2 regions of the Acidovorax sp. JHL-3 genome follow, and region 1 is predicted to be linked to the other one. Evidence: riboswitches for the same ligand, from Rfam matches in the RefSeq annotation. Region 1 holds a riboswitch; the other holds the start of a gene.
The links. A riboswitch is a leader RNA that binds a small molecule or an ion and turns the genes downstream of it on or off. The one in region 1 is predicted to bind thiamine pyrophosphate.
Positions count from the first base shown of each region.

Region 2: it holds a riboswitch for thiamine pyrophosphate, as region 1 does, so the genes downstream of both, K226_RS0113220 (cytosine permease) here and thiC (phosphomethylpyrimidine synthase ThiC) in region 1, are expected to answer to the same signal.

Region 1 is NZ_JAFU01000001.1:136,933-142,698, reverse strand. Features, by position in the region: gene ftsZ (cell division protein FtsZ) at 1-424, shown strand, start outside; gene K226_RS0100635 (methyl-accepting chemotaxis protein) at 578-2,362, opposite strand; gene lpxC (UDP-3-O-acyl-N-acetylglucosamine deacetylase) at 2,591-3,514, shown strand; gene K226_RS20030 (hypothetical protein) at 3,522-3,698, shown strand; TPP riboswitch at 3,746-3,867, shown strand; gene thiC (phosphomethylpyrimidine synthase ThiC) at 3,980-5,766, shown strand, end outside.
Region 2 is NZ_JAFU01000001.1:2,835,100-2,840,865, forward strand. Features, by position in the region: gene fdxA (ferredoxin FdxA) at 1-20, shown strand, start outside; gene K226_RS0113210 (NAD(P)/FAD-dependent oxidoreductase) at 82-1,146, shown strand; gene K226_RS0113215 (GGDEF domain-containing protein) at 1,298-2,728, shown strand; TPP riboswitch at 2,920-3,025, shown strand; gene K226_RS0113220 (cytosine permease) at 3,094-4,365, shown strand; gene K226_RS0113225 (glutathione S-transferase N-terminal domain-containing protein) at 4,436-4,831, shown strand; gene thiD (bifunctional hydroxymethylpyrimidine kinase/phosphomethylpyrimidine kinase) at 4,880-5,734, opposite strand.

The sequences.
Region 1 (5,766 bases):
GCTGTCCGAATCGCGCCTGGCCATGAGCACCATCAACGCCTACGCCTCGCCCGACGCGCATGTCATCTACGGCGCTGCCTACGACGACAGCCTGGGTGAAGAGATCCGCGTGACCGTGGTGGCCACGGGCCTGTCGCGCCCCAATGCGCGCCGCCAGCCCATCTCGGTGGTGCAGGGCGGCCTGCGCACGGGCACGGACAACATGGCCTACCAGATGCCCATGACCACCAGCGGCGTGATGGGCGGAGCCGTCGGCGTGGCAGGCGGCATGGGCGTCGGTTCCCAGGCCGATTACGGCGGCATGTCGGTGCCCAGCGTCTGGCGCACCAACCGCACGCAGGCAGCAGCCCGCGTCGATGCACTGTCGTCGGGCGGCATGGACGATCTGGAAATTCCGGCTTTCCTGCGCAAGCAGGCCGACTGATCGGCGTTCTCTTGCGCCCCCTCGGTTGCCCTGTGGCGACTGGGGGGCGAAGAAAAGAAGCCCTGCCAGCGTGAGTTGGCAGGGCTTCTTTGCATGGAGCGCAGGTTTACCGTGCGCGGACTTGCTTCGATGGGGCTACGCAGCGCTCCCGGTTCAGAAGGACTCCCAATCGTCGTTGTCACCTGCCGCTGGTTTTGGGCTGCTGGACTTCGGCGGCAGCGCTGCCACCGGGGCCTTGGCGGCTGGGGCGGGGCGAGGGGATGCGGGCTTGACCAATGGTGGGGGCGCTTTGCCCGCGCGTACCGGGGCTGGGGCAGGGCGAAGTGCGGCTGGGGGTGCAGGCCGTCTTGCCGGTGCGGGCGCCGAGGCATTGCTGCCGTTCACCCGGAACAACGCGACCACCTGGGTGAGTTTCATGGCTTGCTCGCGCAGGCTGTCTGCGGCGGCGGTGGATTGTTCCACCAGGGCCGAATTCTGCTGCGTCATCTGGTCGAGCTGGTTCATGGCGGTGTTGACCTGCGCGATGCCCTGGCTCTGTTCTGAGGTGGCAGATCGGATCTCACCGATGATGTCAGTCACGCGCTGAACGCTCTCAACGATCTCGGTCATGGTGGCGCCTGCATTGCCCACCAGCTGCGTGCCCGATTCCACCTTTTCAACCGACGCGCCAATCAAGGCTTTGATCTCCTTGGCGGCTTCTGCACTGCGTTGTGCCAGGCTGCGCACCTCGCTGGCCACCACGGCAAAGCCCCGGCCCTGCTCGCCCGCACGGGCGGCTTCGACAGCGGCATTCAAGGCCAGAATATTGGTCTGGAAGGCGATGCCATCGATCACACCGATGATGTCGCTGATCTTGTTGCTGCTGGCGTTGATGTCCTGCATGGTGGCGACCACACGCGACACCACTTCCCCGCCACGCGCTGCCACCGTGGCCGCCGATGTGGCCATCTGATTGGCGGTCTGGGCAGAGTCTGAGGTCTGCCGGACGGTGCTGGTCAGCTCTTCCATGCTGCTCGCAGTGCTCTGCAGGTTGCTGGCAGTGTCTTCGGTGCGGTGGGCCAGGTCGTTGTTGCCCTGGGCAATCTCGCTGGAAGCCGTGGCGATGCTTTCGGTGGCCGAGCGCACTTCGGTCACGAGCTGGCGCAGCGAGACAACCATGCGGCCCAGGCCGTCGAGCAGGGAGCCTGCTGGAGCGTCAGGGATGGGGGTGTCCAGATTTCCCTGGGCCACCTCTGACATCACTGCGATGGCGTCGGTGGGTTCGCCTCCGATCTGGCGCAGCACCGAGCGCGTGACCAGCAACCCCACGCCACCCACGACCAGCATCACGACGAGCACGATCGCCAGGTTGGACAGCAGGGTTTTGCGAACGAGCTGGTCGATGTCGTCCGTATACAGACCGGAGCCGACCATCCAGTTCCAGCCGTCCACACGGATCACGTACTGGAGCTTGGGCACCAGCGACTGCGAGCCGGGCCGCGCGAACATGGTGGGCACAAATACGCGGCCGTTGGAACTGGCGTTGAGCGCGGTTGATATCTGTTTGAGAATGTCCGTGCCGGCGCCGTCCTTCACTTTGCCAGCCATGTCCTGGCCTTCCCATTCAGGCTTGATGGGGTGCATCACGCCTTTGGAATCCAGCGTCCAGATATAGAAGTACTCGGTTTTGCCTTCAGGTCCACCAAAGCGGGACACGCGCAAAGCGTCCTTGGCCGCCTTTTGGGCTTCTTCTACCGGCATCGCCCCGCTTGCGGCCTTGGCCTGGTACGAGGCCACGATGCTGTGGGCCGATTGCACCGCTGTGGTCAGCAGCTCACGCCGCGACTCGATGATCTGTGACCGCTGCTGCAGCAATGCACTGACCGCCATAAACAGCAGTGCTACCAATGCTGTGGCCAGCATCAGCAGGATCTTGCCTCTGAAACTGAGTTTGCTCATGAAATCTCCCGGGATGAAAAAAAAGGGCTGTTCTTGGGCCCGCAAGCAAAGGAGCGGCCCGGGTCGTGGGCCATGCGGATCCTTTGGGGCTTGCCCTGTAACCGATTGTGTGATTGTCCTCCATGCCGGTTGTGAGGGAAAACGAGTGCATTCCACTCAGAGTGGACCCCGCCCAGCGCAGCGCCGAGCGCGGCAGCACAAAATCCTTGCGGCAACTAAAATCGCAGGATGCTCAAGCAACGCACCCTCAAAACCCTGACCCGCGCCGTGGGGGTAGGTTTGCACAGCGGCCAGCGGGTCGAGTTGACCCTGCGGCCGGCCCAGCCCGACACGGGCATCGTGTTTCGCCGCGTGGATTTGCCCCAGCCGGTGGACATCCCCATTTCTGCGGCCGCCGTTACCGACACCCGCCTGGCATCGACCATCGGCACCGGCAACGCCAAGGTGCACACCGTCGAGCACCTCATGTCGGCCTGTGCCGGCCTGGGTATCGACAACATGTACGTGGACATCACCGCAGAAGAAGTCCCCATCCTGGATGGTTCATCGGCATCGTTTGTTTTTCTGCTGCAAAGCGCAGGCATTGAATTGCAGAACGCACCCCGCCGCTTCATCCGCGTGACCCGGCCGGTCGAGGTGCGAGAGGGCGAGGGCGCCCATGCCAAATGGGCGCGTCTGACGCCCTACCATGGCTACAAGCTCAGTTTCGAGATTGATTTCGACCACCCGGCGGTGGATTCCACGGGCCAGCGGGTCGAGTTTGACCTGGGCTCCGGCAACTACAGCCGCGACATCGCCCGTGCGCGCACCTTCGGCTTCACGCGCGATGTGGAAATGATGCGCGCAAGTGGCCTGGCGCTGGGCGGCGGGCTCGACAACGCCATCGTGATGGACGACTACAAGGTGCTCAACAGCGACGGGCTGCGCTATGACGATGAATTCGTCAAGCACAAGATCCTGGACGCCATGGGCGACCTGTACCTGGTTGGCAAGCCTTTGCTGGCCGCCTACAGCGCCTTCCGTTCAGGCCATGCCATGAACAACCTGCTGCTGCGCGAGCTGCTGGCCCAGCGCGACGCCTGGGAAGAGGTGACGTTCGAGGACGACCGCCAGGCACCCAGCGGTTTCCTGCAACCCGTGCGAGCCTGGTAGCAGACCCATGCTGCTGTTTCGCTGGCTGGCCATGGCACTGCTGCTGACTGCGGCGGTTTCCTTCGCGTTTTATGCGGGCACCGGCCAGGCACGCTACAAGCGCTTTGGCCTGGTGGTGCTGAAATGGACCATCATCGCGGCGGTTTTCTTCTTTGCCGTGATGTTCATCGGGCGCCTGGCCTGAGCCCGAAAGTTGGGTCGCGGCAGCGCAAGCAGTGCTGGCCTATACTCGCGCCTGCTCCGGGGTGTGCTGATGCACTGAGATGCGGGAGGGCGTGAAACACACGCCCCTCTGCGAACCCGACGAACTTGATCCGGTTCATACCGGCGGAAGAAGAGCCGACCTCCATGCGCCCGTGCCTGCCTATCCGGCATGCACGCCATGCCCCAGGTGCCCCGCGCACCTGCGGGGGAGCAGGTCCATTCCGGAGCAACCCCCGCCACCGGAACCAGGAGACCTGCCCCATGAACGCCCCCGACCGACACGCCGATTTGGCACAGCTGGCCACCCCCGAAAAGTTTGCCGAACTGCTGGCGCGGACGCGCGAGCCCTTCCCCGCATCCCGCAAGGCCCACCTCCCCGGCCATCTGCACACCGATTTGCGCGTGCCGGTGCGCGACATCGCACTCACCAATGGCGAGGTGGTCAGCGTGTACGACACCTCCGGCCCGTACACCGACCCCGAGGCTGCGATCGATGTGCGCCAGGGCCTGGCCAGCGTACGCGGCGGCTGGATCACCGGCCGTGGTGATGTGGAGCACTACGAGGGCCGCGCCCCGGTGGCGCTGGACGACGGGCAAAAAAGCGAAGACGCCACCCGCCTGGCCCAGTTGCGCGCCGAGGCTGCCGCCCTGCAGCGCAAGCCGTTGCGCGCCAAGAGTGGTGCCAACCACACCGGTAACGTGACGCAGATGCACTACGCACGCAAAGGCATCATCACCCCCGAAATGGAATACGTGGCCATCCGTGAAAACGGCAAGCGCGAGTGGATGGAGCAGTACATGCAGGACGCGGGCCGTGAGAAGCGCCTGATGGGCAACCCCATGGGCGCGAGCATCCCGCGCATCATCACGCCAGAGTTCGTGCGCGACGAAGTGGCCCGTGGCCGCGCCATCATTCCCGCCAACATCAACCACCCCGAGGTGGAGCCGATGGCGATTGGCCGCAACTTCCTCGTCAAGATCAACGCCAACATCGGCAACTCGGCTGTCACGTCCAGCATTGAAGAAGAAGTGGAAAAGCTGGTCTGGGCGATCCGCTGGGGTGCCGACAACGTGATGGACCTCTCGACCGGCAAAAACATCCACACCACACGCGACTGGATCGTGCGCAACTCGCCCGTGCCCATTGGCACGGTGCCGATCTACCAGGCGCTCGAAAAAGTGGGCGGCGTCGCCGAAGACCTGACCTGGGAGATCTTCCGCGACACGCTGATCGAGCAGGCCGAGCAGGGCGTGGACTACTTCACCATCCACGCCGGCGTGCGCCTGGCGTACATCCACCTCACGGCGGCGCGGCGCACCGGCATCGTCTCGCGTGGCGGCTCCATCATGGCCAAGTGGTGCATGGCGCACCACCGCGAGAGCTTTTTGTACGAGCACTTCGAGGACATCTGCGACATCATGAAGGCGTACGACGTTTCGTTCAGCCTGGGCGACGGCCTGCGCCCCGGGTGCGCGTCCGACGCCAACGACGAGGCGCAGTTTGCCGAGCTGCACACGCTGGGCGAGCTGACCCAGGTGGCCTGGAAGCACGACGTGCAGACCATGATTGAAGGCCCCGGCCATGTGCCCATGCACATGATCCAGGCCAACATGACCGAGCAGCTCAAGACCTGCCACGAAGCGCCGTTCTACACCCTGGGCCCGCTGACCATCGACATCGCACCGGGCTACGACCACATTGCCTCTGCCATCGGCGCGGCCATGATCGGCTGGATGGGCACGGCCATGCTGTGCTACGTGACGCCCAAAGAACACCTGGGCCTGCCCGACCGCGACGACGTCAAGCAAGGGATCATCGCCTACAAGATCGCCGCGCACGCCGCCGACGTGGCCAAGGGCCACCCCGGTGCCCGCGCGCGTGACGATGCGCTGAGTCAGGCGCGTTTTGATTTTCGCTGGCAGGACCAGTTCAACCTGGGTCTGGACCCTGAGACAGCGCAGGCCTTCCACGACGAAACCTTGCCCAAGGATGCCTCCAAGGTGGCGCACTTTTGCTCGATGTGCGGCCCCAAGTTCTGCTCGATGAA
Region 2 (5,766 bases), 2.7 Mb from region 1:
TCAAGGACCTGATCCGCTAATTGCGCGCGAGGCGCCCCTCCCGGGCCTGCACTGCGCAGCCCCACACCCGCGCCCCATCCCGTGAACACCGCCACTGCCCTCCTGGCCCCCACCGCCGCTGACGCCGTCGTCATCGGTGCGGGGCCTGTCGGCCTGTTCCAGGTGTTCCAGTTGGGCCTGCACGGCCTGCGCGCCCACGTCATCGACGCCCTGCCCCACCCCGGCGGCCAGTGCGCCGAGCTGTACGGCGACAAACCCATCTACGACATTCCCGCCATTGAGGCCTGCACCGGGCACGAACTGGTGCAGCGGCTGTGCGCGCAGATCAAGCCCTTTGGCCCCACGTTCCACCTGGGCCAGCAGGTGAACACCGTGCAGACCCAACCAGGCGGCGGCTTCCTCGTTGGCACCGCGCAGGGCACCCGGTTGTTGGCGCGCACTGTGTTCATCGCCGCCGGCGTAGGTGCCTTCATGCCACGCGCCCTCAAGCTGCCTGGCCTGGAGGCTTACGAAGGCACCCAGCTGCGCTACCGCCTGGACGACAGCACCAACCTCGCCGGCCAGCGCGTGGTGGTGCACGGCGGCGACGAACCCGCCGTGCAGCAGGCCATTGACTGCGCCACCGCCCCCGAGGCGCAGCGCCCCGCACACACCACCCTGCAGCACCGTCGCGACGTGTTCGACGCCCCGCCCACACTGCTGGAGCAACTGCAAGCCCTGCGCACCTCGGGCCGCATCGAGGTTGCCATCGGCGTGGCCAGCGGCATCGTCGAAGAACAGGGGCGCCTGGCCGCGCTGGAGCTGACCACGCCCGAGGGCCAGCCGCTGCGCCTTCCGCTCGACCTGCTGCTGGTGCGCCTGGGCCTGGTGCCGCGCCTGGGCCCTATCACCGAATGGGGCCTGCAGCTAGAGCGCAAGCAGCTCGTGGTCAACCCCGCCACCTTCTCCACCAGCGTGCCCGGCATCCACGCCGTGGGCGACGCCATCACCTACCCCGGCAAGCGCAAGCTCATTCTGAGCGGCTTCCACGAAGCCGCGCTCGCCGCCTTTGGCGCGGCCGAGTGGCTGGCGGGGCACAAGCTGCCGCTGGAGTACACGACCAGCAGCGAGAAGTTGCAAAAGCTGCTCAGAGTCGAGGCGAACTAACCCAGCGGATCACTCCGATGCTGCTGAAGCTGCCTCGATCTCCTGTGACCCGTTGAGAGAGCGCATTTTGCGGGACTGGCGTAGGCAATAATGCCCGCTGGAGGTGTCAGTGCTAACCCAATCTCTTGCAACAGGTCTCGACTTTGAAGACATGTTCAACCTTGCCCCTGTATCGCTGTGGATGGAAGATTACAGCGGGCTGAAACAATTGTTTGACCAGTGGCGTGCGGACGGCGTCACCGATCTGCTCGCCTTCTTGCAAGAAGATCCGCAGCGGCTGCAACGCTGCAGCCAGTCCTACAAGGTGGTGCAGGTCAATCAGTACACCCTCGACTTGTTCAAGGCTGCGGATCAGCAAACCCTGCAGAGTCGGCTGCATGAGGTTTTCCGTGGGGACATGCTCGACAGCATCGTGGCAGAGCTACTTGCGCTGTGGGAAGGCCAGCAGGGTTTCGAGACCCGGTCAGTGAACTATGCCCTGGACGGGCGACGGCTGGATGTTCAGGTCCGCGCCCGGGTGCTTCCCGGCTATGAGGACAGCTGGAGCCGGGTGTTGGTGTCACTGGAGGATGTGACAACCGAGGTTCGGGGCACGGAACAGCTGCAGCGCAGCGAGCGATATACCCGGGACCTGTTCGAACACTCGCCCGTATCGCTTTGGGTAGAAGACTTCAGCGAGGTGAAGCGACTGCTCGATGAAGTGCGCACCCGGGGCATCCGCGACTTCAGAACCTTTCTGAAAGTGCATCCGGAATTCGTCACGCGCTGCATGCAGGAAATCCGCGTGATCGACGTCAATCGCCGCACCTTGGAGATGTTTGGCGCAAGCGGCAAGCCAGAACTGCTGCAGACCCTCTCACGGGTTTTTCGGGGGGAAATGTACGAATCCTTTGCCGAGCAGTTGCAGGACTTGTGGGAAGGCAAGCTGGTGCAGCAGCGCGAAGTGGTGAACTATGCCCTCTCGGGTGACGTACTGCACATCCACCTGGAGTTCGCCGTCATGAGCAGCCATGCCGAGAACTGGGGATTGGTTCTGCTGTCCCTGGTGGACATCACCGCGCGCAAGAAAGCCGAGGCCTATCTGGAATACCTGGGCAAGCATGATGTGCTGACCCAGTTGCGCAACCGCGCTTTCTATATGGAAGAGCTGAACCGCCTGTCGCGCAAGGGGCCATGGCCCCTTTCAGTGATCGCCATCGACATGAATGGCCTCAAGACCGTCAATGACGAGCACGGCCATGCCGCAGGGGATGCCATGCTGCGCCGCGTGGGCGAGGTGCTTGCCAAGGCGGTGGATGCGCCGGCTTGCGCAGCCCGGATCGGCGGCGATGAATTCATGGTGCTGCTACCCGCAACGGATGAGCGCGGCGCCCAGGCGATGCAAGAGCGAATTTTGTCTCTTCTGGAGTTGAACAACCAGTTCTATCCCGGGCACACCATCCAGGTTTCCATGGGATCTGCGTGCGCTCAGGAAGGAGCGTTCATGGAAGCCGTGGTGCATCGCGCGGATCAGGAGATGTACGCACAAAAGAGTCGTTTTTACCAGGCAAGAGAGCAGGACCGGCGGTCGGACGCAGCCTGAGGTTTTCTGGCTCGAAGGGGTCTCTTTCGGACTCCGCACCGCCAGGCAGATGGGGCGCGACCCTGATAGCAGCGCCTTCTGCAGGCCGGATGAGTTCGCCTCGGGAACCGAGATTTCTGGATAGTCTCCCTGCACTCCAGCCTGCGCCCTGCCCCACCCCGCTAGAATCCGCCCCGCACCGCCGCAAGGCGCTGCACCGCTAGGGGTGCCCCGCAGCGCCAACGCTGCACGGGCTGAGAGAGTCCCTTTGAACCTGACTGAGATCATCCTCGCGCAGGGAAGCCCGTCCGCCATTCCACGCCCTTGACCGCGCTTGGCCCGGGTCTTCCTTGCGCTGCAACGCACCGCACTGCCAAGGAACCCGCATGAGCACCCACACCCCATCTGCCAACGAGGCGCTGACACCCGTTTCGAGCGAGCGGCGCGTCTTTGCCTGGCATGACCACGCGTCGCTGTGGTTCAGCCTGGGCGTTGGCCTGCTGGTGATGCAAGTGGGCGCGTACCTGATGCCCGCGCTGGGCACCCAAGAGGCCCTGTGGGCCATCGCGGCGGGCTCCATCCTGGGTGCCGGCCTGCTGGGCTGGGTGGCCAAGCTGGGCTGCGACAGCGGGCTGGCCAGTGCGGGCCTGATGCATGCGGTGTATGGCCGCACCTTTGCGGGGCTTCCCATCATCCTGAACATCGTGCAGCTGATGGGCTGGGGCACGTTTGAGCTGGTGGTGATGCGCGATGCCACGGTAGCCATCGGTCAGCAATCGGCCACCATGGCAGGCGCGCACTGGCCTGTGCTGGCCACGCTGCTTTGGGGCGGCGTGGTGATGCTGCTCATCAGCGGCTCGATGGTGCAGCTGGTGCGCAAGGTGATTGCGCGCGTGGCGCTGCCGCTGGTGGTGGTGTCGCTTCTGTGGCTGAGCTGGCAATTTTTGTCGCTGGCGCAGGCCCAGGGTTTTGAAGCGCTGTGGAACCGCAAAGGCGAAGGCGGCATGGGCGTACTGCCCGCGCTGGATCTGGTGATTGCCATGCCGATCTCGTGGCTGCCCCTGGTGGCCGATTACGCCCGCCACGGCAAAAACGGCGGCGCGGCCTTGCGCGGCACCTGGCTGGGCTATGCGCTGGCCAACCTGTGGTGCTATGCGCTGGGTGTGCTGGTGGCACTGACCTTGCCCAGCAAAGATCTGGTGCAGGCCTTGCTGCTGGCCCAGGGCGGGTTGATTGCGCTATCGCTGATCCTGATTGACGAGGTGGACAACGCCTATGGCGACACCTATTCGGGCGCCGTATCGGCCCACAGCCTGCTGCCACGCTGGAGCGTGCGCCGCTGGGGCCTGGCCATGACAGCGTTGTGCACCGCTCTGGCGCTGGTGCTGCCCATGCACAGCCTGGAGCCGTTTTTGCTGCTGCTGAGCTCGGTGTTTGTGCCCTTGTTCGGCGTCATCCTGGGGCGCCTGGCTTTTGGCACCAATGCGCCCGCATTGCTGGCGCAGGCACGCAAGGTCAACCCCTTGCCTGTTGCCATCTGGTTGGCAGGAGTTTCTTTCTACCACCTGCTGCCCATGGTTTCTACAGTGCTGGGCGCCGCTTTGCCCACGTTGGTGCTGTGTTTTGTGCTGGCGTTCGCAACGCGCCCTCGGCGCTGAGCGAACTCGAGCAAGGGCAGCCCATGGTCTGCCCACAAAGGGGCAGCTCTCTGCTTGCCTAAAATGGCCCATGAAATTTTTAGTTCGATCCTTTTTCAAGACCCTGCGCATTGTGTTGGGCCCTGTGATGCAGCTCAAGGAGACCTTGACGCGTCCCCAGGGCATGGTGCGTTCCACTGCCGGACAAGATTCGGTGGACCAATCGTGCCGCGCACTCGCCCTGTACCAATACAAGACCTGCCCTTTTTGCATCAAAGTGCGCCAGGAAATGCGTCGCCTGTCCCTGAAAATCACCCAGGTGGACGCTCAGCCGGAAGGACCCGCCAGAGCCGAATTGACGCAGCAAGGTGGCCACACCAAGGTACCCTGCCTGAAGATCACGGACGAAGCTGGCAACAGCCTTTGGCTCTACGACTCCGAAAAAATCATTGCCTACTTGCGCAGCAATTTCGCGCAGGTGGTTTGAGGACCTCTTTAGCGCTTCAGCTCTTAACGGGCCACGCAGGACTCGAACTCAATCTTGCAGCACCCGCTGCACTATGGGCGCATAACCATGATTTAGTGGCCCGTGGCCCTGGCCTGTATGCACATCGGCACCGGCAGCAATGGCGCCCAGGATGTAGGCCCGGGCTTTTTCCACGGCCTGCGGCAGTGGGAGACCCTGCGCCAAAAATGCGGCGATGGCCGACGACAGCGTGCAGCCCGTGCCATGGCCGTTGTGCGTGGTAATGCGGGCGCTTTCAAGGCGCTGGCGCAGGCCCGACCGCGTGGCCAGCAGGTCCACCACGCGCTCGCCTTTCAGATGCCCGCCCTTGAGCAACACAGCGGGTGCGCCCAGGGCCAGCAGGTCACGCGCCGCGTCGTCGAGGTCGTCGATGCCTTCAATCTCGCGGCCCAGCAGCAGCGCGGCTTCGTCAAGATTGGGTGTGACCACGGCGGCCAGCGGAAAGAGCTCGTTCACCAGCACCTGCACCGTTTCGCTGGCGATCAGCCGGTCGCCGCTGGTGGCCACCATCACCGGGTCGAGCACCACATGGGGAAGGCGGTGGGTGCGGATGGCCTGCGCCACCACGCGCACCACCTCGGGTGACGCCAGCATGCCGATCTTGACGGAGTCCACGCCGATGTCTTGCGCTACGGCGTCGATCTGCGCACGCAGCATGTCGGGCGGTACGCCGTGAATGCCCGTCACGCCCAGCGTGTTCTGCGCGGTGATGGCGGTGATGGCCGTCATGCCGTAGCAGCCCAGGGCACTGAAGGTTTTGAGGTCGGCCTGGATGCCCGCGCCGCCGCCGCTGTCGGAACCGGCGATGGACAGCACGCGCACATAGCGCGGTTGCGGAGAGGCGAAGCTGGTTGGAGTTGTCATGGCAAAAATTATGGCCTATGCGCCAGGTCAAT